DNA from 4 places in the Brevibacillus sp. M2.1A genome. Region 4 is predicted to be linked to each of the others. Evidence: riboswitches for the same ligand, from Rfam matches in the RefSeq annotation. Region 4 holds a riboswitch; each other region holds the start of a gene.
What was found. Region 4 has a riboswitch for cobalamin ahead of nrdI (class Ib ribonucleoside-diphosphate reductase assembly flavoprotein NrdI). Riboswitches for the same ligand answer to the same signal wherever they lie in the genome.
Positions count from the first base shown of each region.

Region 1: linked by a shared signal. The riboswitch ahead of HP567_RS13640 (ABC transporter substrate-binding protein) and the one ahead of nrdI (class Ib ribonucleoside-diphosphate reductase assembly flavoprotein NrdI) in region 4 are both predicted to bind cobalamin.
Region 2: linked by a shared signal. The riboswitch ahead of HP567_RS27260 (energy-coupling factor ABC transporter permease) and the one ahead of nrdI (class Ib ribonucleoside-diphosphate reductase assembly flavoprotein NrdI) in region 4 are both predicted to bind cobalamin.
Region 3: linked by a shared signal. The riboswitch ahead of HP567_RS09230 (hypothetical protein) and the one ahead of nrdI (class Ib ribonucleoside-diphosphate reductase assembly flavoprotein NrdI) in region 4 are both predicted to bind cobalamin.

Region 1 covers NZ_JABSUY020000001.1:2,757,367-2,765,138, reverse strand. The annotation lists gene HP567_RS13655 (dipeptidase) at 1-994, opposite strand, end outside; gene HP567_RS13650 (heme ABC transporter ATP-binding protein) at 1,214-2,026, opposite strand; gene HP567_RS13645 (FecCD family ABC transporter permease) at 2,023-3,036, opposite strand; gene HP567_RS13640 (ABC transporter substrate-binding protein) at 3,106-4,125, opposite strand; cobalamin riboswitch at 4,295-4,494, opposite strand; gene HP567_RS13635 (M24 family metallopeptidase) at 4,511-5,602, opposite strand; gene HP567_RS13630 (alpha/beta fold hydrolase) at 5,727-6,497, shown strand; gene HP567_RS13625 (ABC transporter permease) at 6,554-7,459, opposite strand; gene HP567_RS13620 (ABC transporter permease) at 7,476-7,772, opposite strand, start outside.
Region 2 covers NZ_JABSUY020000001.1:5,710,335-5,718,106, reverse strand. The annotation lists gene HP567_RS27280 (Ger(x)C family spore germination protein) at 1-456, opposite strand, end outside; gene HP567_RS27275 (spore germination protein) at 453-1,835, opposite strand; gene HP567_RS27270 (GerAB/ArcD/ProY family transporter) at 1,825-2,925, opposite strand; gene HP567_RS27265 (quinone-dependent dihydroorotate dehydrogenase) at 3,077-4,168, shown strand; cobalamin riboswitch at 4,302-4,495, shown strand; gene HP567_RS27260 (energy-coupling factor ABC transporter permease) at 4,639-5,403, shown strand; gene HP567_RS27255 (energy-coupling factor ABC transporter substrate-binding protein) at 5,400-5,684, shown strand; gene cbiQ (cobalt ECF transporter T component CbiQ) at 5,681-6,478, shown strand; gene HP567_RS27245 (energy-coupling factor ABC transporter ATP-binding protein) at 6,475-7,323, shown strand; gene HP567_RS27240 (hypothetical protein) at 7,379-7,543, shown strand; gene HP567_RS27235 (hypothetical protein) at 7,730-7,772, shown strand, end outside.
Region 3 covers NZ_JABSUY020000001.1:1,854,748-1,862,519, forward strand. The annotation lists gene HP567_RS09215 (alpha/beta hydrolase) at 1-699, shown strand, start outside; gene HP567_RS09220 (homocitrate synthase/isopropylmalate synthase family protein) at 725-2,143, shown strand; gene HP567_RS09225 (M15 family metallopeptidase) at 2,244-2,936, opposite strand; cobalamin riboswitch at 3,118-3,333, shown strand; gene HP567_RS09230 (hypothetical protein) at 3,323-3,544, shown strand; gene cobO (cob(I)yrinic acid a,c-diamide adenosyltransferase) at 3,572-4,120, shown strand; gene cobD (threonine-phosphate decarboxylase CobD) at 4,117-5,232, shown strand; gene cobU (bifunctional adenosylcobinamide kinase/adenosylcobinamide-phosphate guanylyltransferase) at 5,229-5,768, shown strand; gene cobS (adenosylcobinamide-GDP ribazoletransferase) at 5,765-6,505, shown strand; gene HP567_RS09255 (histidine phosphatase family protein) at 6,502-7,104, shown strand; gene cbiB (adenosylcobinamide-phosphate synthase CbiB) at 7,131-7,772, shown strand, end outside.
Region 4 covers NZ_JABSUY020000001.1:3,915,096-3,922,867, forward strand. The annotation lists gene nrdE (class 1b ribonucleoside-diphosphate reductase subunit alpha) at 1-1,085, opposite strand, end outside; gene nrdI (class Ib ribonucleoside-diphosphate reductase assembly flavoprotein NrdI) at 1,072-1,431, opposite strand; cobalamin riboswitch at 1,593-1,792, opposite strand; gene HP567_RS18785 (alpha/beta hydrolase) at 1,963-2,784, shown strand; gene HP567_RS18790 (ACT domain-containing protein) at 2,816-3,328, opposite strand; gene HP567_RS18795 (hypothetical protein) at 3,368-3,697, opposite strand; gene mnmA (tRNA 2-thiouridine(34) synthase MnmA) at 3,725-4,837, opposite strand; gene tlp (small acid-soluble spore protein Tlp) at 4,977-5,195, opposite strand; gene HP567_RS18810 (hypothetical protein) at 5,320-5,535, shown strand; gene HP567_RS18815 (DUF952 domain-containing protein) at 5,540-5,890, opposite strand; gene HP567_RS18820 (hypothetical protein) at 5,910-6,155, opposite strand; gene HP567_RS18825 (glycerophosphodiester phosphodiesterase family protein) at 6,327-7,334, shown strand; gene HP567_RS18830 (hypothetical protein) at 7,407-7,592, shown strand; gene HP567_RS18835 (GNAT family N-acetyltransferase) at 7,653-7,772, opposite strand, start outside.

The DNA.
Region 1 (7,772 bases), 1.2 Mb from region 4:
CTTCGATCTCTGCATCGGTGTATCTGCGCTTCAATAGCTCACGCGTAATTTCCGGCAGTGACGCATGGCCTTTTACTACGTCAAATGGCATCTCTTTCGTTTTGGCAATCTTGTCCAAGGGCAAATATTTCGTCAAATCATCGCACAGGTCTAAGCCAATACCGATGTACCTTGCTCCGACAAGCTTTTTCATATAGTCAACATGATCAATCAGTCTCTCGATAGTTGAGTCGGCACTGTTAGTCGCTGTAAACATGCTACACGCATTCAACCCGACGAGTCCGTCCTTTTCCGCAATTGCTTTGATCTGTTCATCTGTCAGATTGCGCATTGTCGGCACGATTGTTCGACTGTTGGAGTGAGAAGCGATCACCGGTTTTTCTGCGATCTCCATCACGTCCCAGAACCCTTCGTCATTCAAATGGCTCACATCGATGACGATACCCAGTTTTTCCGCTTCCTCGATAAGACGAACACCGAAATCGGTGATGCCTCCTTTTTTCCCTTCACGAACCGGTGCAAAAAAGCTGCCGTCCCCAGCAAAGTTGCGCCGACTCCAAACCAGCCCCATCATCCGTACTCCGAGCTCATAAAAGACACGCAAGAGACTCAAATCGTTATGCAGTGGCTCTGCCCCTTCCAACGACAGAATGAACGATACTTTTTGCTCCGCTCTTGCCCGTTGCAAATCACCCAGATTTTTGGCGATGACGATGTGCTCGGGAGACTCTGCCGCCTCTGCATGCAAAGCACTGATCTGGTTGAGCGCCTTGCGAAGACTCATCTCTGGTACAAAAGCATCCTCGACGAACACGGCTGCCACAATGGAATGCACGCCACCCTGCTGGAACCGTGGCAAGTACTCCGTCTCGATCATTTTGGTTCGACCATATCCACGCTGAATCTCCACATCCATCAGCAGATCAAAATGCCCATCCAAAACGTGAACACCGTCGTGAAATTTGCGCGCCTGTTCTCTCGTTACTTCCGTCATACGGGTCATCTCCCATCTTGTTCTATGAATTTTCTGATCGAAATAAATTTGGCTATATCCAACAAATTCGCGACGTATTGCACGGCTCCTCTGATCAATAAGAGACCCTTTCATCTAACTGGTGGAAAGATTGAATTTTCTGCCGTCGGCTTAACAAAAAAGGACGCCGACTAGGCATCCCCCTCTTATGAAAATCAAAGAAACTCAACTTGCACCTTATTAATTGGCTCCACTCATTACCTTCTGGATAGGTGGCTTTACACGGATCGCTTCCGAGTAGAAATACACATGCTTTTTTCCTGTAATAGGATGGGTCATCACTTCTGTTTCTACTCCGAAAACATCCCGGATCAGATTGGGTGTCAAGACCTCCTCTGGCGTTCCCGATGTAACGATTTCCCCCTCACAGATTACGTACAGCCGATCACAGTACATCGCTGCGATATTGAGATCATGCAGCGAAGACAAGACCGTAATCCCCAACGTTTTGACGAGATCCATGACCTGCAACTGGTATCGAACATCCAAATGATTCGTCGGCTCATCAAGAACAAGAAACTGCGCTTGCTGCACCAAAGCTCTGGCAATCAGCACCCGCTGCTTCTCCCCACCGGATAAACTGAAAAAGCTGCGATCAGCGTATGTATGCATCCCTACCCGTTGTAGTGCATCTTCACAAATCCGAACGTCTTCCGCGTTATCGGACTGAAATAGTCGCTTATGCGGGGCACGTCCCATATTCACGATTTCGGTCACCGAAAAATCGAATTCGACAGAGGTCTCCTGCCGTACTGCCGCCATTCGCTGAGCGTTTTGGCGTGAGGTTAGCTTGTATACGTCGTCGCCATCGAGTGAGATCCATCCCGAACGCGGCTTCAGTACGCGATAAATGCTTTTTAGCAACGTGGACTTCCCACTGCCATTCGGCCCGATCAGCCCCACAAACTCTCCAGAGCGCACCTCCAGACTGACGTTGTGCAGGATTCCCTTTTTCTCCAGTTCGACCGATATATTCTCAACCTGCAAATTCATCGTCCGCTACCTCCAAAGGAATAAGAACTCCGCAGCATCAACCAGATAAAGAATGGACCTCCACACAGTGCTGTCAAAATACCAATCGGCAGCTCTTCCGGTGCAAAGGCAAGCCTGGCAACTACATCAACCCAGATGAGAAAGATCGCGCCAAACAAAGCGCTGACAGGCAGAACACGTCTGTGATCTGATCCAACCATTACACGGACGATGTGGGGCATCATTAATCCGACAAAACCGATTGATCCCGCGATGGACACGATCACCCCCGTGAGCAGTGCCGTGATCACCAGGAGAAGCTTGCGGAATTGTACCGTATTCACCCCCAATGTCCCCGCTGACTCTTCGCCCATCAGCATCGCATTGAGCGAGCGGTATTGGGCCATTAAGACGATGAGACAGATGACGACAATCATTGTAGGGATCGTCAGGTATTCCCATTTCCCGCCAGCCAGACTGCCACTTAACCAAAACAGAACCGTCCCAATTCCATGCTCATTTGGCGCTGAAAAAACAAGCAGACTGGTAATGGCCGACAAGATCGCAGATATCGCAATTCCAGCCATGAGCAGGCGTACCGTCGAGTTTTGTCCACCAATACGGGATAGCGTAAAAATAAGAATGATGGACACAAGGGAGCCTGTAAAAGCGCCAAAGGATAGCGCATACTGCCCGTACATGCTGAATGCTCCAAAAATAATTACCGAGGTAGCGCCAACCGAAGCACCTGAAGATACGCCTAACACATACGGGTCAGCCAGGGAGTTGCGAACCAACGATTGAATCGCTACTCCCACGACAGACAGACCTGCGCCGACGATTGCCCCCAAGAGTACACGAGGAAAGCGAATATCCCAAATAATCGTTTGCTCACCTTTGGACCAATCCACTTCGATCCATTGGGTCAACATCGGAATTTTTGATAAGGCGATTTTCCATACCGTAGTCGGCTTAATCTCTACTGATCCCAGGGTAACTGCGAACGTAATCGAGAGGAAAAGTCCGACCAGTAAAGTAATGATGATATAAGGTAACTTGATCTGTTGCAGTGCTATTCCCTCCCTTAAAAGGGGCGTACTCTATTTGAATTTATCCGGGTAGAGTCCTTCCGCCAAAATTTTCAGCGCAATCGGTGCTCGAACACCTTCAGAAGCTGCGGACAAAGGCAATACCATTAGTCGTTGATTTTTAATCGCAGGGATATCCGCCAATTCTTTTTTACTCAAAAGGAAATTGCGTTTTTGCTCGACGGTTCTATCCCCGTAATCTACGATAATAATCACGTCTGGATTGCGACTTACTACTTGTTCCCAACTTACCTCTGCCCAACCCTTTTGAATATCGTCAAAAATATTCTTACCGCCTGCATTCTTGATTAAGGATGTCATGTAGTTGTTGGCTGCTGTGAATGGTTTATCTTCCCCGTTGTCGTACACGAACACTTTTAGTGGCTCGTCAATCTTGCCAATTTTACTCATTGTTTGATCCATTTCACTCTTCATTTTATGGATCAAATCATTGGCTTTGTCCTCCACACGGAAAATGCGTCCAATGTTCGTAATGTCCGCAAACACATCGTCGATAGTCGGGCCAGGCATGCTAGATGACGCTTGCAGATACGATTTGATGCCAACCTTTTCCAAATCTTGCATCGATCCTACGCCCTTTTCGCCGAATCCACTTTTCCATCCGGCGTATACAAAGTCTGGGTTCGCTGCCAGCAGCACTTCTTTCGTAGGATACTTGTCAGACAGTACCGGAATCTTGTCGTAATCTGCTTTTAACTCAGGAAGGATTTCATCATCCAGGTAAGCAGTTCCGACCATTTTATCAGCAAGGCCCAATGCCAGCATGATTTCGGTGACGTGCTGGTTCAAAGTCACTGCACGCTCAGGTGCTGTTGGATAAGTCATTTCGATACCATTATTGGTTAGTGTTACTGGCTTGCCTTCTGCTGCTGGAGCAGCTGTTTGTTCTGTTTTGGCTGGAGCCTGTGTTGTCGTAGTGGAGCCGCATGCCGAAACCAAAAGCATGGCAGCTGTCATAATACCGAAAGCTAGTCCTTTTATTACTGTATGCGTTTTGTTTGCCTTCATCATCTGTAATCCTCTTTTCTGTTTGGAAATGATGGCTTGAACCAAATCCTCCACAAAAAAGCACCCCCCATTTCAATCGGGAGGTGCATGACAAACGTAGATATAACTATAAGCAGGCATAAAGGCGCCCTTTCATAGACTGCTTCCACATCTGCCCCATCCTCGTGGGTCGATTGTATAGGATCGCATGGCAGGTCTCCTGGCTTACGGATCAACACACCCAGCTACCTTCCCATTTTTTGTCTTCCAAAAAACAGTGGCTATTTGCTAGGCACTCCTCGTTACAGTGGCGGGACCGCGCCGGTTTCTCACCGGACTTCCCTTTTAAGCTGACGGCATATGCCATCCAGCACCATTCGATACGTATTCAATTTTTATGATTTCTTCATTAGTTGATGGAAGTCAGTTTTTTCGGGAACTGCGTGAGTATTTCAACTCCCGTTTCCGTAACCAATACATCGTCTTCAATCCGCACGCCGCCTACACCTGGCAAATAGATGCCCGGCTCGATCGTAAAAACCATCCCTGGTCGAAGCACTTCTTGGTTCTGGCTGTGAACAGACGGATATTCATGTACATCCATCCCAAGTCCGTGCCCAAGACGGTGCATGAAGTATTCACCGTAGCCTTTTGCAGTGATGACATCGCGAGCGGTTTTATCCAAATGCGCAAAGGTCACACCCGGACGAATCTCAGCAATTGCCGCTTCGTTGGCCGCCAATACCGTCTCGTAAATCTCTTGCAGCTGGGCACTGATCTCGCCTACAGCAAAGGTACGAGTAATATCGGATACATATCCGTTTGCAGCTACTCCGATATCAAACAAAAGCAAGTCGCCTTCTTGCACCTGGCGGGTTCCTGGCTTTCCGTGTGGAAGTGCCGACTTCTCCCCTGCCAATACCATGGACGTAAAGGATGGGCCTTCTGCGCCCAAGCGCTTCATCTGGAATTCCAGCTCAGCTACGATTTCTGTCTCGGTCATGCCTTTCTGAACTTTCTTCAGGGTCTCCCGCAAGGAATCCTCGACCAACTGAACAGCGTATTTCAGACGATCCACTTCATCCACGGATTTGATCAAACGCATTTCACGGAGTGGCTCTTCCACGTCCACATAGCTTGACGCCAGAACAACTTGTCCAAGTGCTTCATAGCGCTCGACAGTCATATGACTTTTCTCAATACCGAGCTTCGCCAAGTTCGCTGGCAACACTTGCTTGAGAATTTCATACGGGTTTTGGATATCCGTATGTGTATGGATATCTTGAACGAACGAAGCTTCTGCCGCTGCTTCACGATCAAGAGCAGGTACAATCAAGGAAGGCTTTCCCTCAGCAGGAATAACAAGACCCATAAAACGTTCATGCGGGTCTGTAAAAAATCCGGTCAAATAGTAGACGTGCTTGGGAGAGGTAATCAACACCGCGTTCAGCTCTTGCTCTGTCAAAAACGTGTGGAGCTTCGAAATGCGCTCTTGAAACAACTTCTTCACCCTGCTTTCACCAATTATTCTATTGCGAGAATACCACTTCCCCATCAAAAAAAGAAGAGTTCAATTGAAAAATCTCCCTTGGATCGGACAACCTATAAGTGGGGTGAAAATGAAAATGGAACAAATACTCGTCCATCAGGATGGCAAACAGTTTGCTTTTCACATATCAGGAAAAGGCCAGCCGTTATTGTGTATCCATGCGCCATGTATCGGCTCTATCAATTTTGTTTATCAGCAAACACTCGCAGATACATATCAGCTCATTGTCCCTGATTTACCCGGACATGGCGACAGTTCTCCGATGGAGAAGCCCTTTTCCATTGGGGAGTTGGCAGAACGGCTCCATAAGCTGATCCCGGCACTCGGCATTGAGCGTCCCTTTATTTTGGGCTACTCCCAAGGTGCCTCTATCGCCCTTGAATATTGTCTTCGCTATCCTGATCATGCACAAGGCGGTATACTCGTGAGCGGATTTTCCGAAGTGAATGACCTGTATTTACATGGACGATTTTGGATGGCCCAGGCGTTGTCGATGCTTCACGGAGTTCCTCTTCTTGCCCGTTCCATTGCTTCCTCACATGTCGATAACCCAGAAATGCGCGAAAAATGGACGGCACACGCCTCCAAAACAGATCCTACTAGCGTGAAATACCTTTACGCTGCCGGACATCGATATCAATGTACAGAGCGCCTGAGCAACATCCAGCTTCCGATTTTACTTGCCTATGGCGAACGTGATCAACGGATGCACCATTATGCGCAGACGCTTAGCATGAAATTGCCAAAAGCAAGACTCGAAATGATCCCGAACGTAAAGCATCAAGTCATCACGAAAGCTGCTCCTGCTTTCAATCAGTTGTGCCGCACCTTCATGGAAGAAGAATAAACAAGAAAAGACAGAAGGACGGCATCACATTCCCTTCTGTCTTTTTTGCGATTGGACTAGCTTTTCATCCGCGGGTCAAGTGCATCGCGCAGGCCGTCCCCAATCAAGTTAAAGCCGAGAACGGTCAGCATGATAGAGAGCCCCGGAAAAATAACGGTCCATGGTGCTTTCTGAATGTACTGACGTGAATCAGCGAGCATTTTTCCCCATTCTGGTTCTGGCGCTTGTGCTCCCAGTCCAAGAAAGCCAAGTGCAGCTGCTTCGATAATCGCTGTTGCGATCCCCATTGTCCCGGTCACAATGATTGGTGCGAGACTGTTCGGCAAAATATGCTGCATGATAATCCGGGAATTTTTCATTCCGATTGCCCGTGCCGCCATGACGAATTCTTCTTCCTTCAAACTCAATACACGGGCACGTACTAGCCGTCCAAATGTCGGAATGTTAATAATCGCAATGGCAATCAAGGCGTTTTGCAAAGAAGGCCCCAAGATGGCAACGACAGCGATTGCCAAAAGAATACTTGGAAATGCAAGCATAATATCAAAGAGACGCGAAATGATCGTATCAATCCATCTGCCATAATATCCTGCCAAAAGACCGAGCAAGGTCCCTGCGAGAACGGAGCCAATGACAGAGAACGTCCCTACCCACAAGGAGATTTGCGCCCCATAAATAACGCGACTAAATACATCACGACCATTGTAATCTGTTCCAAACCAATGCTCTTCGGAAGGGGGCTTGTTTTTCATTACGAGCTGACCTTCGTCGTACGGATACGGAGCAATCCATGGAGCTAATACCGCCACAACAATGAAAAACAAAATAATCCCGAAGCCCACCAACGCCAGCTTGTTTTTTCGTAGTGTCCTCCATGCATCCTTCCAAGGAGAGACTACTTCTTCTTGCTTCACTTTTAAAGGTACTACCTGATCTTGTGGTTGTAATTGTGGTTGTGCCATGTCTCTTCGTCCCTCCTTAGCGATATTTGATGCGAGGATCGATATAGGCATACAGAAGGTCGACCAAGAGATTGATCAGGACGAAAATCGTCGCGATCACAAGGATACCGGATTGGATAACCGGATAGTCACGGTTTCCAATGGCGGTCACAATATAACGACCGACACCTGGCCATCCGAAGATCGTCTCTGTCAAAACAGCTCCACCCAGCAGCAACCCTGTTTGCAAACCAATTACCGTCAAAACAGGGATCATTGCATTTTTCAGCGCATGCTTGTACACGACCCAAAACTGTGTCAGCCCTTTTGCACG
Region 2 (7,772 bases), 1.8 Mb from region 4:
TCCGACCAAAGAATGAGAGCTTAACACTTTGTCAATCGGCTCCCGTGTTCCGAATACCCATTTGGTGTAACGAATCAGACCGTATCGATTCATAATATCATGGGAGGTGATAATGCCCTTTTGCAAGAGACGCTCATGAAATACGAGGGAGGATACAAAGCCTAGAAATACGGGCACCTGCGCGTTTTTTTGCAGGTTATCAAAGGCAGATTGAAGTGTTTTCCCTTTTCCGATCGAAATGGTCGCAGGTGGTGCTTGAAGGGTAGTTGATGACTCCTGCTTCGCGACGGTAGACAGATCGGTGGATTGGGCGTATAGAACATACTCATTGTTGACGTAATCGATGCCCATGGCAGATAAGTAGCGAAGATCCTGGATCGATTTCTGGTCCCAGCAGCCGCTAAGAAGAGTCGTTGCCAACAGCAGCATAGCAGAAGCAATCCGCATGCATTTCATTTGGGATCGCCACCCTTAGCCGATCTCGTCCGTAAAAAACTGGTCATGGACTTGAATAAAACAATGAACAGGGTGGACAAGGAGTTGGATGAACCCATCAAAATATACGATCTGCCAAAGGAGGTCAAGGTGGACAAATAGTATACGATGGCAATCATCCCGAGGATAAAGCCGTACATGCCGATGGTTGCGGAAAGGAAGAAAACAGCGAAACGTGCCACGGTAACAGCTCCGCTTAATGCCTGGTTGACCAGTGTAAAGGAGGCAACGACTGTCAAGGAGCCGATAAACAGCATTGAGGGCGATGTCAGTCCTGCACGAATGGAAGCATCCCCGATAATCAGTGCGCCGACTAATGCCAACGTCTGCCCGACGTTTTTGGGCAAGCGGGCACCTGCTTCGCGCAGAAATTCAAAGATAAACAAGATGATAAATAGCTCCATTGGCGCGGAAAATGGCAGCCCTTTTCGGCCTTGTGTAACGGTAGCGAGCAATTGAAAAGGAAATTGCTCTACGTTATAAGCGGACAGCGCAATCCAGAAGCCAGGAAGAAAAATCGCGATCCAAAATCCACCCAAACGCAGAATGCGTTCCAACCATACATAAGAAACCGGATACTGATCATCTTCGGGAGATTTGATGAGTTCGAGCAAGGTAACCGGTGCCACGATTGCCAAAGGTGAGCCGTCTACCAATATGACCACTTTCCCTTGCAGTAGCATGTAAATTGCATAGTCAGGACGTCCCGTATAATCAACTAACGGAAACAGCGAATGAGTATTGTCACTGAGTAATTTCTCCAGGATAGCGCTATTCAAGATTTTTTTTGACCGACAATTGAGGAGCCTCTCGCGCATCATCTCCACGAGATCCGAAGATACTCCATCTGTGATATACAGCATCGCAACTCTTGTACGCGAGCGTGTTCCGAGAATAAAAGGCTCATAGGCCAGGGTAATGGTTCGCATACGCTTGCGAATGAGAGCTACGTTCGTGGAGAGATCCTCGACGAAGCCGTCGCGTGGACCTTTGATCGATATTTCTGTATTGGCTTCCTCAGGGCCGCGCTCCGGTCGATTGGAGATATCCCAGGCGAATGGAGGAGAGTCTCCAATGAAAATCAGCAAATCTCCTGCAAACAGTCGCTCTACCCACAACTCTGGATTCGTGAAGAGCGGGAAAAGAGGCAAGGAACGCAAATCACCAATAGCCAGGAATCGCTCCAATTGCGGCAATGCCGTATCTTGTAATTGACGAACGTCTGCAAGTCCTTCGCAATAAAGCATCAATACAGGCTGGTCCTCGGTTGTGACTGTTCGCATAAAAACGACGTCCGCACAATGCGCGAATTTTTCCCGCAGTTCCTCTTCAAGGGTCATGGCCTATTCCCTCCTGTCTGGATGGCTTGCGCAGAGTAACCAGCATGAGTGCGAGAGTAATCACAACGATAATGACTAGGTAAAGCGGATAGTATACGTGCGTCAGAAATGATACGAACTGCATGTCGCTGTATGGGAGGCTGGTAAAGGCGATCATGCTTCCGCCTAGAAAAATCATCATGAATCTGCGTTCTTTTTGGGTACGGATGGTGAGTAAATCTCCCAAGAGCAGCAAGCAAATCGTGATGCGTATAAAAGCCCCAGCGAGCCATTGGAAAATGGAGAAAAACTCCATGTTCTCGATGTCTTTTCCAATCGTGAGTAGCCGCCATTGCTCAAATGCCGGAAAGCGTTGGCGCGCAGACTCTATAGGTCCAAATTCCGCAATAGCCCCTGTCAACGGACTGAGTGTCAGCAGAAGCGTGATGCCGAGCATGACCAAAAAGTGTACGAGGCGCAAGGGCTTACGTACGTGAGGTTGGAGCAATAGCAGCAGAAACATCTCTGAAATACCGCCGCCTACATAGAGCATCCCGTGAAGAAGAGGACGATACCCATGCTGGAAAAGCGGCAACAAAAGACTATAATCCTTTTTAGGAATATTGCCAAAAGCGATGAAAAATCCGAGCAAAACCACGACAGGCAACAAGATTCCTGCTGTGATTCCTACGGACGTTATTCCCCCGATTGACGCGAGTATGCATAAACCCATTAAGGCTAATGCGGTCACCCACTCGGGTGTTCGAGGCAAGTAGTTGACGGTCGTCCATGTCTGGGTATCGATCAGGTTGGTTAGGGCCATCATGTACAGGCAGACCATGATCGGGGTGAGCAACAGATGGCTGACGATTTTTCCTGAGCGTTGCGCAAGCCATTCATGCAAAGACTGTTGCTTCGTACTTCGATTAACCACAAACAGCAAGTACGCCCAGAAGGAAAAAGGGATACCGGCAATCAACACGCTCAACCAAGCATCTCTTCCGGCTTTACTCAATAAGAGGGGGATAACGGTTACGTGGTTCGTAATGCCGATCGTCAGCATCATCACCATAATGGCTTGACCAATCCCGATTTTTCCGTCCACTTTCATGAAAGACTTATCCCCCTGTGCGTGGTGGTGCTGTTAGGATTTGCCTGCTTGGCTGGAAATATGTATCACGTATAAAGGTTACATCCTCCCGAAAAAGTATGGTATTCTACTATGAGGTAAAAAGGTAGAAACGGAGTAAGGAGTGCAGCCGATGTATCAGCTCATAAGAAAATATCTGTTCCAGCAAGATGCGGAAGAGATTCACGAAAAGACAATTGGTGCCTTAAGGCTGGTGGAGGATTCTGCTCCAGGCAAAAGCATCCTGAAGATGATCTATCAGGTAAAAGACCAGCGGTTGGAGAATAAGCTGTGGGGAATGACGTTTCCGAATCCAGTCGGACTTGCAGCCGGTTTTGATAAAAATGCAGAAGTCTACCATGCGTTGGGTGCCCTTGGTTTTGGATTTGTGGAAATCGGGACATTGACGCCGCAGGGGCAGCCAGGCAATCCGAAGCCCCGATTGTTCCGATTGCCGGAACATCAAGCTGTCATTAACCGAATGGGCTTCAACAATCACGGTGCGTATTTGGCTTCCCAGCATTTGGTCGATTACGCATACTCAGATGTTCCGATTGGGATTAACATTGGGAAAAACAAAGTAACGCCCAATGAAGAAGCGGCCGTCGACTATAGCAAATGTATGGACATGCTCTATGCATACGGTCACTATTTCGTCATTAACATCAGCTCTCCGAATACCCCGAATCTGCGTGACTTGCAGGAAACAGAGAGCTTGCGTCATTTGGTGCGTGCAGTAAGGGAAAAGGCAACCGAAATGGAAGCGCGTTCCATCAAGAAAAAGCCGATTTTGTTGAAAGTAGCGCCAGACATGTCAGATGAGCACATGCGCGATGTGGTTCACGCTGCTGTAGAAGAAGGCATTTCCGGAATTATTGCTACCAATACGACACTATCACGCGAGGCGGTTTCCGGACATCGATTTGCCGAGGAAGCGGGCGGCTTGAGCGGAAGACCTCTTACAGAGCGTTCCACGGCTTGGGTGAAGGAGATTTATCAAGAAGTAGGAGATAAGGTACCAATTATTGGTGTCGGCGGTATTTATAACGGGGAAGACGCCTACGCGAAAATCCGGGCAGGAGCTAGTCTCGTTCAGGTGTATACAGGGATGATTTATCAGGGCCCAGGTATCGCCAAGCAAATCAACAAAAAACTGCTGAAGCTCATGCAACGCGATGGCTTTAAACATATTAGTGAAGTGATTGGCGTAGACGCAAAAGAATAGATAAAACAAAGTATGCATAGGTCGATGGCTCCGTTTGTAAGGGTCATCGACTTATGCGTTTTCGCTTATATTCTTCCGATTTATGTAGTGATCCGGTATAATGATGTGGGACAAACATGAATTGTCAGTCAATTGCATATAGTCGGCGTTAGGTGCCTTTATGTGACGCATAAAGGGTAACAGGGAATCGGGTGAAAGTCCCGAGCGGTCCCGCCACTGTAACCAGGGAGCTCTCTTTGAGAAGGAAACCACTCATTTTCGTATGGGGAAGGACAAGGAGCGCATGGATCTGGAAGCCAGGAGACCTACCTAGTAGCCACACCCACAGAACCTTCGCGGAAAGGAGCGGTGAATACGAGGCAATGAGGCTGTCTAGTCAGTCTGTTGTTTTGTGTGCACATCTCGTCCATTGATGGATGGGATTTTTTTGTTTGGAGGAAAGAACGAAAGTGAGTGAAGGAGGAATGAACATGAATCGATCTCGTCTCGTATCTACTTGTCTGATGATCGCGGGCTTCGTCCTGTATTTTTTGCTCAATGAACCTGAGACAGGACACGCGATGCACATCATGGAAGGGTATTTGCCTTTATCCTGGGCCTTATTTTGGTGGGCTGTCTTCTTGCCATTTTTTATTCTTGGGATTCGCTCGATTAACAAAATTGTAAAAGAACATCCCGAAATGAAGCTCCTAATTGGCGTTGCAGGAGCGTTTGCCTTTGTTTTATCTGCACTGAAAATCCCTTCGGTTACAGGCAGCAGCTCTCACCCGACTGGAACGGGCCTCGGTGCCATTATGTTTGGACCTTTTGCGATGTCTGTGCTAGGGAGCATGGTGCTCTTGTTTCAAGCCCTGCTATTGGCGCATGGAGGTTTGACTACGCTAGGGGCGAATGCTGTATCTATGGCAGTGGTAGGACCAATGGTGGCATACGGAATCTATCGGTTGATCATGAAAGTGGCAGGAAGCCAGCGACTGGCGGTTTTTGCGGCGGCGGCTTTGGCTGATCTCGCTACCTATGTAGTGACTTCGCTTCAACTGGCACTCGCATTTCCAGCTGAATCTGGCGGAGTGTTGGCCTCGTTTGCCAAATTCGCAGGAATTTTTGCATTCACGCAAGTACCGCTCGCCATCAGTGAAGGTCTGTTGACCGTTCTTGTTTGGAACTGGTTGTTATCTTACAACGCAAAAGAGCTTACACAGCTTCGTTTGCTCAAACGGGAGGAATCGCTGTGAAAAAAGGATGGAACTGGCTTTTACTCATTGGAGTAATCGTACTGGCTATTGTCCCGCTGTTGCTGGTTCAGGATTCGGAATTTGGCGGCGCAGATGGCGTGGCAGAGGAAGCGATCAAGGAAATCGCCCCGAACTACGAACCGTGGTTCCAGCCGCTGATAGAGCCGCCAGGGGGAGAGACGGAGAGTCTATTGTTTGCGGTGCAGGCGGCGTTGGGAGCGGGAGTGGTTGGCTACGCCGTGGGCTTGTACAAAGGCCGGTTGGATAAGCGGAAAAAATGAACGGTCTGCAGCTTGATTCTCTCTCTTATCAAAACAGGCTGAAACGTCTGCCGCCTGCTCATAAGCTATTACTGGCGAGCGCATTGTTACTGCTCGTCCTGGTAGGACATGTATGGATGCAGATGGCTGTCGCTGTGTGGATGACGGTATGGGTAGTGGTGTATGCCCGGATTCCTGTCCGTATCTATTTTACCTTTATGATCGTGTCGCTCTCGTTTTTCGCTGCGGGGCTTCCTGCTCTACTAGTTGAAGGGGCGAGAGCAGGAGAAGTGCAGGTCCAGGTCGCGGCAGCATGGGAGCTGGGTTCTTATGTGCTCTATGTGCCGATGTCGTCCTTCAGTAAAGCTTGGATCTTGTTTTGGCGTACCATGGCGAGCTTATCCTGCTTTGCTTTCATTTTGTTTACCGTGCCGTTTGCTGATATTTTGCAGGTGCTTCGCCGGCTACGTATGCCTGTCCTTGTAACTGACTTATTAATGATCATGTATCGGTTTATTTTTGTGTTGGTAACGATTTCTCATCAGCTCTGGATTGCCCAACGTTCGCGCGGAGGTCATCGCGGCTTCCGAGCGACGCTTCGGGATGCAGGGGTTCTCGTTGCGCAATTGTTTGTCAGAGCAATGCGCAAATACGAAGCCTTGCACAAAGGAATGGCGGCTAGGGGCTTTGGGGAGAGCATGCAGGTGCTCTCGTTTCATACCCATGCCCGCTCACGCCGCTATGAGTGGGAGGCAATCGCAGGCTGTATGCTGCTGGTGCTGCTTGAGTGGTGGACAGGAGGTTGGCGGTTATGACATCACGGTTGTTGGAGTTCATCGATTTGCAGTACACGTATCCGGGAGGGCGAGGACCTGTCCTGTCAGGGCTGTCCTTATGGATTCCTGAGGGGAAGAAATGTGTTCTTTTGGGACGGAATGGCTGTGGGAAGTCGACTTTGTTCTTGCATGGAAACGGAATCATCGAGCCACAGCAGGGACAAGTGCTGTGGAAGGGAAAACCGCTTGTCTACAAGCGAGCCGCATTGCAAGAGATGACGCAAAAGGTGGGCTTGGTCTTTCAAGATCCCGAGCATCAGTTGATCGCAAGCACGGTCGCAGAAGATATATCCTACGGTTTATGCAATCAGAAGCTGCCTGTGGAAGTAATCCGGGCAAAGGTAGAAAAGGTGCTGGATGCATTCGGGTTGAGAGAGCTGGCAGAAGCTCCGATTCATCATTTGAGCCTGGGACAAAAACGGCGGCTGGCGCTCGCGGGGGTCATGGTCATGGAGCCAGAGCTTTTGCTATTGGACGAGCCTACTGCGTATTTGGATCGCTATCAGACCAAAAATTTGCTGCGGGAGCTCGATGCCATTCACCGGCAAGGAACAACTGTTTTGATGGCAACACACGATATGGATATTGCCTTTGAATGGGCCGAGTGGATTTGCATCATGGATGCAGGCAGGCTTGTGTTCGCGGGAGATCCGCAGGAGGCATTGGAAAACAGAGCCATGCTGGAGAGTCTTCATCTGGGTATGCCGTTGCTCGTTGATGTGTGGGAGGCACTGCCTGAGCAGTGGAAGCGCGAGTTGGGCGGACATATTCCGCGTTCGGTCGATGAACTACGTGAAATGCTCCGTGTTCAGCGGGTGTGGTGAATGGAGTGGGCGCTTTCGGGTAAGCTAACCCCAAAAAGCCATGGAGGTACGCAGTATGGAACATGACTCTGTCTCGAGTTCATCTGTCCCAAATCATCAGGAAAAAGGAGTCCCTCGCCAAGTAAAGGATGAATTGATGTATCAGGTGTTGGAGAAAGACATGACCACCGCTGAACAGGAAAAGAAGATAAAGGATGATTACCTAAAAGGAAAGGCGTAAATTTGCGCCAAGAAGCCCTTCTCGTCACAAAAAGGCGTGAAGGGCTTTTGGACGTCTTAGGTAAGAGAGGGATTTGATTCTCGCTGAAAAAGTAAGAAGATTTGTGCGGATTTTGTAGGGATATGTCATTTCATCACGAATAACGTAAAGAAGGCACTTACTTACAATGGGAGAAGTGATGAGGTTGTGATTTCAACTTTGAATAAGACGCTATGCGTTCAGCAACTCG
Region 3 (7,772 bases), 2.1 Mb from region 4:
GAAATGGATCAACCACCTGTAAAGAATGCTCCTGTCGTCCGTGCTACTGAGGCGGTAAAAGATCTGGAGGCTGTCGTCCAGCACATAAAGAAAACCCGACAAGTGGATAAAATCAGTATCGTAGGATGGTCATGGGGTGGAGTTGTTGCAGGAATGTACGCGACTGAACATTCCGATGATATTGGAAAACTCGTGCTTTATGGTGTTATGCATGGTTTTTCCTTGCCTTTGATGGCAACTCCATTTGAAGCAAAAGGGAAGCCAGGTGAAATTAATCCCCAATTACCAGCGTATCAGGTTGTCCAGTTTGACAAGGCCATGCACCATTGGCACATGATGCTAGATAAACGTGATCTGGTTTCTGATGAGGCAATGAATGCTGTATCCAAGGTCTTCGTCAACGCTGATCCTAACAGCAGCAAGCAATCTGAACAATCCATCCGCCGTCCAATGGGACCGCTAGTAGATCTGTACTATATCTGGACGGACAGACCCATTTTTGATGCAGCGAAAATTACGACGCCAGTGTTAATCATTCGAGGAGATATGGACTTTTTTGCCGATAAGTCCCTCTTCCATAAGCTGACCAAGGCATCGGCAAAACAAGAAGTGGTTATCAAAGATGCCACACATTGGGTTTTGTATGAAAAAAATCGTGATCAGCTCTTGCGTGAAACAGACGAATTCCTGAAAAAGTAAGTAAACCGGTGAGGATGTGCTGGATATGAAGCCGTTTCAAATTTTGGATGCAACACTGCGAGAAGGAGAGCAGCAAGCAGGCGTTCGCTTCACATGCGAAGACAAGATTCGCATACTGCATCTCTTGGAAAGCTATCAAATAAACCTCATAGAAGTGGGCCACCCTGGAATTTCTGCCCTGGATGAAGAAATCTGCCGAAAAGTGGCGCAATCAGCAAGGCGAGCGCAAATATTAATGCATGCGAGAGCTACTGTTGAAGAAGTACATGCAGCAAAGCGGGCCAAAGCCGACTGGGTGGGTATATGGGTTTCTATTAATGATGTGTCTATCCAAACAAAATTCAGCCATCACCAGGAAAGTGACATACAAGAGAAAGTCAGACAAGCTGTTATCGAAGCAAAAAAGCTTGACTTAAAGGTTAGATTCACGATTGAAGACGCTTCAAGGACAGAGTGGGAGAAGATTGCCAGATTAGGTCATATCGCTTTGCAGGCAGGCGCAGATCGGATTAGTCTGGCAGATACTGTCGGGATATGGGAGCCTGATACATGCAAAAGAATCGTAACTCGTGCCATTGAGGAGCTTGGATGCGAAATTGAAGTTCATCTTCATAATGATTTCGGTTTTGCTCAAGCGAATGCGCTGGCGGCTATTGATGCAGGAGCTTCTGTCATTGATACGACAATTTTAGGGATCGGTGAAAGAGCAGGCATTACTGACTTGATCCAGCTTACTGCTGCGTTGCAAAAGCTGCGAAATGATCATCGCTATTCTTTGGATAGAATTCCCGAACTTGTACAAGCGATACGTTTGACGACAGGGTATAGGCCGGACGAATTGCGCCCTATCACCGGGCAAAATGCCTTTACGCATACATCGGCTTACCATGTCCAAGCCGTAAAGAGAAATTCCAAAGCGTATGAGCCATTTCCTCCCGAAACAATTGGAAGAACACGGCTTCTCGAAGAAAAGCGGCCTCCAATAGGAAGTCCAAAGCTACCTGTTTCCTTACAGGTAGGAAAGCCGTTTCCCAAAGGTGCTTCAGAGCTACAGTATCATCGTGACGGTCCAGGGATACGCTGGGTTATGATGGATTCGCGTGTTGATGAGCGAGCCTCATTCTATGTGATCCAAAGGATGTTTGGACTATGCGATTTGTCCGGTATTCCTGAAAAACATGTAGACAGACATGCGCATCATTGTGACAGTGCCTTCCTCTTTTGGGGAGATGCACCTGATGGCACTGGGCTAGTGTGTCATGTTCAACTCGGTGATGAAGAGAAGACTGTTGAGAGTCCAGCAGCTATTTTTATCCCAGCAGGGGTCGAGCATTCCTATCACTATGTGTCTGGTCGCGGAACTTATACAAATATTGTATTGTCACCTGAATACAACAAAAGCCTTTTGATTTCAGCAGCATCTTCTGAAATACCAGTGACCTAAAAGGTACAGGAATTTATTGAGGAGTGAGCGGCCATCTGGGCATGAGTACGGTATCGACCGGGCTCATGCCTTTATCGGCTGAATACTTGAGTATTTGTGGTTACATCGACAAGACACCGCCATAGATCGGCTCTTGCTGCGTTTTTTGTCCCCAAGTGCGCGTACCATACTCAAAATGCCACCACTCCTGCGGATAGTTGACGAATCCGGCAGCGGTCATCAAATGATAGAGCAATCGTCGATTGTCGCGAATCTCGATGTCTTTTGGGGTAGGCTGTACGAGCTCTTCATAATGGCGAGTATCAGCCCTGTCACTGAAATCATCGAAGTCTGTTCCCATCTCCAGCCAGCCATCAGGTCCTGCGATAGTCAGATCGACTGCGCCACCGGATAGGTGAGGGGACGGCTTGGAGAGGTCTGTTGTTGGATATGCGACGAATTTGCTCAATTCTTCCGTGAGTGCAGGTCCTTCCTGCCAGCCTTGTAAAAGCAAAGCTTCACGAAAACGTTCATACAACGATGCCTGTACCTCGAACGAGCGCCAGCCGTCCAGCACGACGAGTTTGTAGCCTACGGGCAGTTGGGCGGCTGCCGTGGCGAGCCTGCGTGCTGCCCCTTCTCGCAAAAAAGCTTCTGGCTGTGTTCCGGCATAGCCCTCGTGGTAGTAGGCTGGATAGACCGTGATTTTCTCCGTAAAGGAAGAGAGGGGGATCATCGGTTCGCCGCATTCCTTGATCGGCAGTGGGCTGGGCAGAATCATGTCGGGTATTTTTGGAATCGGAGGAAATAGCATGACTGCACACCACTTTCGATTGTTTTGCCAATAGGGTAACGAAAATTTTCAGGTAAGTAAACGGTGATTATCTTATTTTTCTGCCAATAGACACCTGCGACGAATCGCAGCTTTTGCTTGAATCCTCGGTAGCTTTTGCTATTATTAAAGCAAGTGCTTGTCAACGAAACGAATGACATTTACATATGGAAGAGAAACAGGTCCTTGTTTTTGCGAAACCGATTCGCAGGAGCAAGGTTAAAAGGGAAGTTTGGTGAAAAGCCAACGCGGTCCCGCCACTGTAAGAGAGTAGCTATTCTTCAAGGCACCATGCCATCCACTGCCCATCCGGGAGCGGGAAGGAGAAGAAAAGCGATGATCCTCAAGCCAGGAGACCTGCCTGTTTTATGTTTACACTGATTTCCTTCGGGTCAAAGGAAGAGGTGAGGATTGTTGCTTTTCAGCTATCCGCGCTTTGTTTTTCCTTACGTACTGGGGAAACAGAGCGCTTTTTTTCTGTGAAAAACGTCTCGACGTTTTTCACAAAAGTGGATGCGACCGCTTGCGGTCAACAAAACGGTCATGACCGTTTTGTTGCTTCGGAAAGTATGGATGGAACAGCGGAGTAAAATACGTCACTTTTTGAGGTGGTCACGATGGAGAAAAACGATAAGAAGCGGGGCTTGACCCTCGTTTACACAGGAGACGGCAAAGGAAAAACAACGGCAGCAGTCGGATTGGCTGTGCGGGCAACAGGGCGCGGGAAAAAGGTGCTGATGGTTCAATTCATCAAGTCTCCAGAGCGTACATACGGAGAAAAGATTATTTTCGATAAATTGGGCATTGAAATCGTGCAAATGGGCGTCGGCTTCACCTGGACGAAGACACCGGAGGAGCATCGTCAGGCATTGAAAGAAGCTTGGGCGTTTGCGAGCGAGAAGCTCTCTTCCGGAGCGTACGATGTCGTTATTCTGGATGAGCTGAATAATGCATTGGCGATTGACCGCTTCCCGATTGACGATGTGTTGCCATTGTCCGATGTGTTGGAAGCGATTCAAAACAGGCCAAGTCATATCCACCTCGTGATTACGGGACGGGCAGCAAAGCAGGAGATTTTGGACATCGCAGATTTGGTGACAGAGATGAAGCCAATCAAGCATTACTACGATGAAGGGATTCCAGCTGTGCTGGGGGTAGAATTTTGACAAGCGCAGGTGTAATAGAGACGTATGGTCATGGCGGAGACTTGCTGACCGCAGCGCAGCGCTTTGGTCGAGAGCCCGGGCAGTTTCTGGATTACAGTGCCAATATTAATCCGCTGGGGATGCCAGCGAGCGTCCGTGAGATGCTGCTGGCTTCGTTGGCTGCTGTTACGCATTACCCAGACCCTGGACATCGTGTGTTTCGTCGGGCACTGGCGAGACGGCTGCAAGTGCCGGAGGAATGGTTGCTGCCTGCCAATGGTGCAGCGGAGGCGATGGCACTGGCCATCCTCGGTCTTTCGCCGCAAACAGTTGGAGTAGTATATCCTTGCTTTTCGGAATACGCGCAACTTTCCGAGCAGTATGGAGCCCGTGTCATTGGCTGCTTCGGGAAGGAAGCGAACGGGTACAAGCCCGATCCTGCCGAGCTGTACACGCTTTTTACGCAGTGTGATCTCGTATTTGTCGGGTCACCAAACAATCCGACAGGAATTCTGTATCAGCCGGATGAGCTACGCCAAATGGCGGAATGGACGAAAGAGACCAATACGTGGCTCATCGTGGATGAGGCTTTCCTCGATTTTGTAGAGGAAAAGCGGCAGTATACATTGGCGACGCAGCTGGACCACTTTCCCCGTGTGATTTTGATGCGGTCGATGACGAAAATGTACGCGATCCCGGGATTGCGCCTGGGCTATGCGATTGCGCACCCGGATGTCATTGCGAAAATGCGCCAAAAGCAAGTGAGCTGGAGCGTGAATGCACTGGCCCTTTTGGCAGGCGAACTGTGCTTGCAGGAGCAGGGATACGAGGAACAGACGCGCAGGCTCATAAAAGTAGAACGTGCGTATTTAACTGATAGCATCCGAAGTGAGTTGGGCTGGCAGGTATGGCCTTCGGAGGCAAATTTTTTGCTACTGCGCTCGCCAGAAGGATTGTCAGCCGAACAATTGCAGGCACGGCTCGGCAAAAAAGGCGTTCTGATCCGCAACTGTGCGATGTATCCCGGTTTGACGGCACATGATGTGAGAATCGCAGTGCGTGGACGAGAGGAAAATGAACGACTTATGGAAGCGCTTCGCGAAGCTCATGCGGAAGGAAGTGAACAGCGATGAGCTTGGTGCTGGTAACAGGCGGTGTCCGTTCAGGAAAAAGCCGCTACGCGGAAGAGCTTGCAATGAAGCTGAGCAGTCGAGTCCTGTACGTGGCGACAGGCAAGGCTTGGGATGATGAAATGAAGCAGAGAATCGAGCTGCATCAAGCACGTCGTCCGCTGGAATGGGGCTGTGTAGAGGTAGGAGAGCGCTTAACCGATTACTACGCATTTCGTGAGCAGTATGATGTGGTGTTGATCGATTGTCTGTCCACCTGGGTGAGTAATCGATTAATGAGCGTGGATGAGGCGGAATGGAGAAGTGCTTCACACACGCAAGCCCTGTTGCAAGAGGCGGAGGCATGGCTGTCCCTCGTTCAGAATTCCCCGCAAAAAGTCATTGCTGTCACAAGCGAGGTCGGATTGGGCGGTGTAGCCTTGAGTCGTTTGGGCAGATGGTTCGCGGATGTTCTGGGGGATGTCAATCAGAGAAGTGCGCGACAAGCGGACGCCGTCTACGCGGTTTTGTCAGGGATACCGTGGAGGATCAAAGGATGAATGCATTTTTACACGCGATCTCGTTTTTTACGCGTATTCCGGTTCCGTGGCTTCGTCCTTCCGAGGAGGCGTGGAGAAGAAGCGTCAACTGGTATCCCGCAGTTGGTCTCGTCATCGGTTTACTGCTATGGGGTGTGCATCAAGCGGGACTGGTGTTGTTTAGTCCGTGGATCGCCGCTATTCTGACGCTAGTCGCATGGGTCTACGTGACTGGTGGTCTTCATATGGATGGGTGGATGGACCTCGCGGACGGTCTTGGCAGTAGTAGACCGCGAGAGCAAGTGCTTGCAATTATGAAGGACAGCCGCGTAGGTGCAATGGGGGTTCTTGCTGCGATTATGCTTTTGCTGATGAAGGCGGGTGCAGTCGCAGAGCTCGCACATCCGGGATGGGGCAGCTTTTTGATCGTAGCACCAGTGGCAGCGCGGACACATGTGCTTTTGTCGATCAAGCTCTGGCCATATCTTTCGGCGGACAAAGGAATCGGAAAAGGCATCAGTGCTGGGCTTTCCGTTTCCGCTATCATCGTGAGCTACATCGTCGTGTTTGCCGCAGGTTGGTATCTTGGGGGCTTGCAGGTCATGACAGCTATTTTCCTGTCGCTGTTGTTCGCTCTACTGTTTTCACGCTCGGTTGCAAAAAAACTGGGCGGACTAAACGGAGACTGCTACGGGGCTGTTATCGAAAGCAGTGAAGCGGTCGTTCTGCTGGTGTTAGTCGGGAGCTGGTGGTTATGAAACTGGTTTGGATACGTCACGGGGAGACAGACAGCAATCGTGAGCATCGATATTTGGGACATAGCGACGTTCCTTTAAATGAGCGCGGGCATCTGCACGCGAGTGATTTGGCCAAGGAATTATCAGTGCTCATCGGACGACCCGCTGCGATTTACTCGAGTGACCTGCTCAGATGCAGGCAGACTGCCGAACCGCTCGCAGCTATGGTGGGGCTATCGGTTATTTCGGAACCAGCCTTGAGAGAGCTGTCTTTTGGCGAGTGGGAACTGATGACGTACGATGAGCTGATGCAGTTGGACCCTGTGCGGGCAACGAGATGGTACGACGATCCTTTTCGAAATCGACCTCCACGTGGGGAGAGTCTGGAAGAGCTGGGGATGCGCGTGGATCGTTGGCTACGTTCTTTGTTGGAGAGAGTGGGCAAGGAGGAGGCATCCAATACAGTCGTCATCGTCACACATGGCGGCGTAATCCGCTGGTTCCAGGCCGCGTGGCTCGAAAACAATCCCGACCGATATTGGCAGGTCGAGGGCCTTAAGCATGGTAAGGCTCTGGTAACGGAATGCTTGGATGCGGAAGGGCAGAATTGGATGCGATAACCCCTGAAGAGTAAGAGAGGGACAACATGACAGAAGTATGGATATTATGCGCGGCCTACTTGATTGATCGGGTGGTAGGAGACCCCCGGAGCCTGCCGCATCCAGTGATCATCATGGGCTGGTGGATTACACGATTGGAGCGGGTCATACGTTCTCTGGTCAAAGAGGAGTCGCATTTGAAGCTGGCAGGAGTCCTGTTCCCGGTCGTGATCGTTGGCGGCAGCTACGCTGTTGTTTGGCTGCTTTTGTGGGGAGCGACGTTCATCCATCCGGTGCTTGCCTGGATCTTGGGTGCCTGGTTGATTTCCACGACGATCGCGATAAAAGGCTTGGCCGATGCCGGGATGGAGATTGCCCGTCATCTTGTGGCTGGGGATATGGAAGCGGCGAGACGCTCCTTGTCCATGGTAGTCGGACGTGATACAGAGCGGCTAGATGAACCGGAAGTATGTCGGGGAGCGGTGGAAACCGTGGCGGAAAACATCGTCGATGCGATCGTCTCTCCGCTAATTTACGCAGCGATTGGGGGAGCGCCGTTGGCAATGGCGTACCGTGCCGCCAATACCCTTGACTCCATGGTTGGCTATAAAAACGAGAAGTATCTGAATCTCGGCTGGGCATCTGCCCGCTTTGACGATGTACTGAACTACATACCCGCCCGTTTGACA
Region 4 (7,772 bases):
TGATTGTTGTTCGCATTCGTTTTGTTCATGATGTACGGATAGCCTGATTCCATTTGGATCATCGCGATTTTGGTCAACATCTCGCGTGCGCTCATCACGGTCTTTTTCTTGATGCGATCGTTTGCCAGGAGCTCCTCGTACATGTCATCGAGGTCCATATCATCCAGATGCACGCCGTATTCTTTGTACACGGAGTACGGAGCAAACACAGTCAGTGGCTTGTTTTCCTCAGCCAGCTTGTAGAAAACGTTTGGTACGATCAGGCCGATGGACAACGTTTTGATGCGCGCTTTTTCATCTGCATTGATCTTTTTGCAATCGAGAAACTCGTTGATATCCCAGCCGAAAATGTTGTAGTACGCTGCACCTGAGCCTTTGCGTTGGCCCATTTGATCCGCGTAGGAAAATGCATCTTCCAACAACTTGAGGACTGGCATGACACCTTTTGCCGCGCCCTCGACGCCTTTGATCGGCTCTCCTCGTCCGCGGAGCTTGGACAGGTTCACGGCTACCCCGCCGCCAATTTTGGATAACTGCATACAAGTGCCCAAAATAAAGTTGATAGAGTTCAGTGAATCATCCATTTCGAGCAAGAAGCAGGAGACCATTTCTCCACGGCGGCTTTTGCCTGCGTTCAGGAAAGTTGGTGTCGCTGGTTGCAAACGTTGGTCCATCATGGATACTGTTAAACGCTTGGCGAGCTCAAAGTCACCTTGTCCAAGGGACAGTGCCACAACGGCCACCCGGTCTGGGTACTGCTCCAAGTACATCGATTTATCGTTCGTTTTCAAGGCGTAATCTTTATAAAATTTGGAGATAGCCATATACGAAGCAAATTGAAAATCAGCGTCATAGGCCAAACGGAAAACTTCATCAACCTGCTCAACCGTGTATGTTTCATAGACGTTTTCATAGAAGTCATTCTCGATCAAATAGTCCATGCGTTCTTTGACACTGTTAAAAGTCATCGTGTTGGACTGCACTTCTTCCATGAAGACCGCAACCGCTTCCCGATCCTTTTCCAGTTGATAAAATCCGTCGTTGCCACGCTGCATCAGTTCGTTGTTCAGTTCAATATGCCGCAATTGCTGCCACCCCACTCGTAAATTGTTCCACGTCACGGCCGGTACCGGACAGTTCAAATTTAGAAATCACCGGAACGCCATATTGGCTCGCGATCGTATCCGCGCTTTTGGCAAAGCTGGTTCCCCAGTTGCGGTTGCCGCTGGCAGATACTCCGCGCAGATGGACATGATTTCGCTTCAGGAACGTCGCCACCTTCTCCGGCACTTGTCCGAATCCCGTCGTGTATGTGACCAAAATGAATGGCTCGTCCAGCACCATATCTTGATTAATTTCCACATGTGGCAAATTAATTTTGTTGACGAATCTTCGGACGTTTCCTGTTTTTGAATCATAAGCGATTAGCATGTCCCTCATCCTATCCTACTATTTTTACTCTGTATGTATGTTATTTAGCCAAAGTAAAAGCGCATCCGACGTTTACATGCCGAATGCGCGTGATGACTTCCATCTAGCAATTCGCCAATGCGAATTGAGCGCTCGAACACTTCCCTATCTCCCGTAGGGTAAACAGTGCAAGCGGTTAGGCAGGTCTCCTGGCTTTTGGATCATCGCTCCATTTACACCTTCCCGATCCTTCAGGATCAGTGGCATTTTTTCGCAAATGGAACTCTCTCATTACAGTGGCGGGACCGCGTCGGATTCTCATCGACTTCCCTATTAAGTCTACCAAATCTGGCTGGCAAACACCTTACCGCATCAATATGTAGTTGGTAAAACTTACTTTACCTCAATATATCGTAGGAGTCAAGCTCAGTATGGGCTCTTTTCGAAAACTAACTATTCTCCTTTTTCGGCTATTGCCAATCTCTGGTTCTCGTTCATATAATAGATTTTGTGCGTGCTGGTTAGCCTTGGGGAGATTGGAGAGTAGCCTTCATGAAAAGCACCGACTATCAACCTGTCGTCATTCCTCGTTCATACAGTAAAAACATGACCTATCAAGAGCGAGACTATCACATTTTCGTAAGTATACCTGCTGATCCCGCTCCGGAATCAGGTTTTCCCGTCATATATTTGCTAGACGGCAACTCTGTTTTTGCCACCATGACCGAAGCGATACGGATACAATCACGTGGCCCTGAACGAACTGGTGTGTATCCTGCTATCGTCGTCGGGATTGGCTATCCAACGGAGGGTCCGTACCATCCTGCCCGTTTCTTTGATTACACATATGAAGTTCCAGCCTCAGAGCTTCCTTGCAACCCAAGTGGTACAGAGTGGCCTCAGATGGGGGGAGCGGAGCAGTTCCTCACCTTTTTGGAGGAGGATCTCAAGCCTAGCATTGAAAATGACTTCCCCATCGATCGGACGCAGCAAGCGATTATTGGACATTCGCTAGGTGGCTTGTTTGTTTTGCATGTACTTTTGACCAAACCACATGCTTTTCAACGTTATATAGCTGGCAGTCCCTCGATTCATTGGAATGAGAGCGTGCTGCTTGCGAAGGAGAGTCAATTACCGAAGCTGCTGACAGATGATCTCGACGTCCATGCGCTCCTCACCATTGGGGAGTTGGAAAACGATGGCCGGTTCTTGGTCAAAGAAAAATCCCTGGCGATGGTCGAACGATTATCCTCCATGGGTAAAGGTCAAATCAAGGCTTCCTTTAAAGAATTTGCTGACGAAAATCATTCGTCTGTTTTGCCAGTCCTCATTAGCTATGGACTCAAATTCGCTACGAAAAAAACTGCCCGCTAAAAACGGGCAGTTTTTGTTTATCATGATTTGCTTACTGTAGTGATAACACTCTGGTGATTTGGGGCAGCTCTTCGATGGCGGAAACAATCGTCGGTGTAATCTCTTCATCAGTCACAGAGACAAGCAGGGCATTCTTCCCTTTTTGCTCGCGCGATACATTCAACTTGGAAACATTGATTTCATACTCGGCCAGTTTTCGTGAGACATCATAAATCACGCCTGGATAATCGATATGGTGAACCAACAATCCATGGGCCCCTGGAGGTATGCGACACGCACAGTAGTTGATTTCACTGATGTACACTTCTCTCCAGTCTTGCGCAAAGGTGTACTTGTTCGCTCCAACACGCAAAATCGCCAAATGATTCGCATATTCGCCGGAGCTGTGTTGGACAGGAACCTTCATTCCGAGTCCTTCCACTAGCAGTGTTGCGATTTCCTCTTTATTCTCATGAGCAAGAATACTTAATTGTGCACCCGCTAACTCTGGCTCGAGTCTTCGAATCAGTTCAGCCAGCTCACGCAGTCCAGCATATTGGGTCATGTGATGCCTTCACTCTCCCAGTCAGGTTTATCCTTGTTATTACGGTAGAATCCATGCTTCCGGCTCTTTCTTGATGGAGGATTCGTTATCGGCACGATACCAAGCCGTCAACGTTTGCCCATCTTTCGTAAAGTGGATTCGGTAAATGGTATTGCCTTTTCCGCTGTTGGTAAAAGGACTTTCCTCCAGCGGAACCGCTGTCACTCCACCCGCGTTTACAACCCCGCCGTTCTCCTTGATGACGTTTTGGATCGTCGCCATATGCTCTTTACCCATGGAGGCCATCCCGAAATAAGAGATGATCGCCAAGAGAACTGCTCCCGCCAAAAATGAAACGATAATCACTTTTGATTTTTTCGTAGCATCCACCGAGTGCTTCCCCCGTCTATGTCTATCTTAGTTCTCTTTATCGACTAAGCGTACCTTGTCAATCGTCCCTCCACCCAAGCATACTTCTCCATCGTAGAAGACAACAGCCTGACCAGGTGTCACTGCTTTTTGCGGCTGATCAAATACAACTTCTACGTTGCCATCCTCCAGCAGGTGAACGGTTACTCCCTGATCTGGCTGACGATAACGGAATTTGGCTGTACAAGAAAACGTTTCGGAAGGCTTCTTATCACTGACCCAGCTCACGTTGGTCGCCAAGAGACTCTTCGAGTACAGGCGGATATGATCAGAGCCTTCACCAACGATCAGGACATTCCGTTCCAGATCTTTGTCTACAACAAACCAAGGCTGTCCGCTCGTGCCATGACCTCCGCCAATCCCTAAGCCTTGTCGTTGACCCAATGTATAGTACATCAGTCCGTCGTGCGTACCGATGACTGCTCCATCTACGGTCTCAATATTTCCTGGTTTGGCAGGTAAGTAGTTTTGCAGGAACTCGCGGAAGTTGCGCTCCCCAATAAAGCAGATCCCAGTACTGTCCTTCTTTTTCGCTGTATAAAGTCCTGCTTTCTCTGCAATCTCCCTTACTTGCGGTTTCGGAAGATGACCGATCGGGAACATCGTTTTGGAAAGCTGTTCTTGGCCCAGTACATTCAAGAAGTAAGTCTGATCCTTGTTGTTGTCAGCGCCGCGAATCAGCTTGTACTCGCCATCGATGTACTTGACCTGCGCGTAATGGCCGGTAGCAATATAATCCGCCCCCAGATCCATGACCTTGGCGAGAAGCTCACCGAACTTGATTTCACGGTTGCACATGACATCCGGATTCGGTGTACGTCCTCGTTTATATTCATCCAAGAAATACTGGAATACCTTGTCCATGTATTCTTTTTCAAAGTTTACCGTGTAATATGGAATGCCGATCTGTTCACAGACGCGCCGGACATCCTGGAAGTCTTCTTCCGCCGTGCAGTGGCCGAATTCATCGGTATCATCCCAGTTTTTCATGAAGATGCCGATGACGTCATATCCCTGTTGCTTAAGCAGGTAAGCCGTCACGGAGGAGTCGACTCCGCCGGACATGCCGACAACGACGCGTGTATCTTCTGGTCGCTTCATAAGTCTTTCTCCTCTTATTCAATTTGTCCCCTTACAGATTACCATGTTTCGCAAAACAAATCATGTTTTGTTGCACTTTTGCCCGATAGAATGAAAAAACGCCTGACGCATAGGTGGCGCCAGACGTTTGATAGCAAGGTTATGCCTGCGAAGATTCATCCTTGATTTCCGCGCGATATCCCTCGATGCTTTCTTCACGACGCTGATTTTTCGCTTCGAGGGTTGATTTTTCCTCTGCAGAAATCTCTCCAGCATGAGCCGTCAGGTAATCTTCGGACTCACGAATGTTCTCTTCCGTATTGGAAATCATCTGTTGAAGTTTTTCTGCGTTGTCAGAACGGTCATCCGGCTTCGCCATAATCGATACGCCTCCTACAAAGGGTTATATTCAACACCTTTACCATTGTGCGCCAATCATGGTTTCTTTATGTACCCGTGTTATAATAGAAGAAACGGATTAAACGAAAAAGAGGGTTTCACCTATGGCTTCCTTAGATTTGTTGGAAAGAAAGCTGCTTCGGATCATCTCTGATACAGATCCAGTCCGCCTGAAACGTCAATGGGTGAAGGGACAAAAGGTACCGGAATCCGAAGTGGAACAGCGCATGCGAATCGATCTTCTCTTGCGCAGACTCGACAAGCTCCCTGAGGCTAAGCGCCAAGAAGTGCTTGCGCTACTCAAGTGGTTTAGCTGGTAGAAGATTAGCGGATGGACGTTCCCAGACGCCACTGATCGTCTATCCGATTCATTTTCTTTATATCCACAATCGCATCATGATTCAGCGGTCCATAGATGTGTGGATACAGCAACCCGTCCTTCGCAGCCTCGTATTTGACTTCCGAAGTCGTTTTTGTTTCATCGACAACGAGTACATACAACTCCTCGTCAAACTGTGCATAGACGCGGTTTGCTACCTTTTCAAGCAGCTCGTCCCCTTTCGTCGCGTGAATAAAGCCTTCCTGCTCGTAATCGCGCGGCAAGTAGTGATCCTTGTCCATCCACTTTTCCCAGTATGCTTTTGGCACCATGCAGTAAATAATATTGTCTTGCATGTTTCTCCTCCGGTTTCGATTATTTTTTTGGCATTGCTTTGTTTAGGTGACGCATAGCTTTATCATAGAACATCTGCTCCATTCGTCCCTGATCATATCGCCATTGAACGAAGTTACGCAGAGCGTGCAAATCCACCCAGGCATCCTTTGCTTGCGGATCGCGGTCAGGTACCTCACCCGTTATTTCACCATCGTAGACAAGCTTCGCCATCTCAGTTGGATGCATACCGATCTGATAAGCGATTTGGTGCAATGCTATTTTCATGGAATCTCCCCTTGCTGTTCAAGGATACATCTTCTCTTCCGTCTATTGTCTATTGTGCCAGTCTTTTCGAATGATGCCAAGCCCCTAGCCCTACTCCCAAAGGATGTACCTTCCTCCCTTGCGTTTTGCTACAATGAACAGAGAATTTTAAGGAAGGGGCGGTATTCCATCATGTCAAAGCAACGAAATCAACCACGAAAGAAATGGTTCCAGCGAAAACGCATCTGGATTCCCCTTCTTTTCATGGCTTTCCTCTTTCTAGGCAACAGCTCTTATCTTGCAAAAGAGCCAGAAGGCGAGCCTTTTTTACTTGCTCACCGCGGGATGGCACAAACCTTTCATATGGAGAACATCACCAATGAAACTTGTACGGCGGAACGGATTTATCCACCGGAGCATCCGTACCTGGAAAATACGATTCCGTCCATGCAGGCAGCTTTTGATGCAGGTGCGGACGTCGTCGAGCTGGATGTACAATGGACCAAAGACAATCGATTCGCCGTGTTTCATGACTGGACGCTCGACTGTCGGACAAATGGCACCGGTGTCACGAGAGATTATACCTTGGCCGAATTACAACAACTCGACATTGGCTACCATTATACTGCGGATGAAGGGAAAACCTTCCCCTTCCGTGGAAAAGGGATTGGCATGATGCCCTCTCTCGATGATGTGCTACAAACATTCCCTAATCGCTCACTGCTTATCCATATCAAAAGTAATGACCCACTCGAAGGGAAAGCGTTGGCGGATGTTTTGGCGGCATTGCCTGCAAAACGACTGGCACAGCTCTCTGTTTATGGCGGTGACAAGCCAATCGAGACATTGAAACAACAACTGCCCCAGCTGCGTGTGATGTCTATGGCGACAATGAAAAGCTGCCTGATCCCGTACATAGCAGCAGGTTGGTCCGGATATGTACCAGAAGCCTGTGCACAAACCCAATTGCATATTCCCGATCAGATTGCCCCATGGCTCTGGGGTTGGCCGAATCGGTTCATGGCAAGAATGGAAGCAAAAGACACACGCGTGATCCTAGTCGCAGGCAGTGGAGATGTGTCGCAAGGCTTTGATGTTCCGACTGATTTAAAACGGGTGCCAGAAAGCTTTACAGGTGGAATATGGACGAACCGGATCGATCTGATTGGTCCAGCTTTTCACGAAAACGTAGAAAAATAATGAAACGGTTCTCAGACATATTCGTATATACTTATACGGAATAGACTTCCAACCTAACTAGGAGTGATTGATATGCTTAAGAAGCTTTTGAAAAATTTACTCGGTAATCACTCATCTTCGCATAAGTACCGGAAATACAGCAGCAGCGATTACAAACACCGCAGAAAGTATAGCTCTAGCAATCGGTACGGACATTCCCATTACGGCAGCTCTCATTATAAAAGAAAGCACTCCAGCCGTAGCTTCTTCAGCAGTTAAACAACTGTTTCACCAATGATTAGACAGCAAAACTCCGCTTATGCTAGCGGAGTTTTTTCATTACGCTCTCATGTCACCTTTGAATCTACCCATAATAATGGTGTTGTAGTAATTGCCATCAGAAAGGACCTTGTCGTTTTTGAGTACCCCTTCGATTTCAAAACCAAACCGTTTGTACAA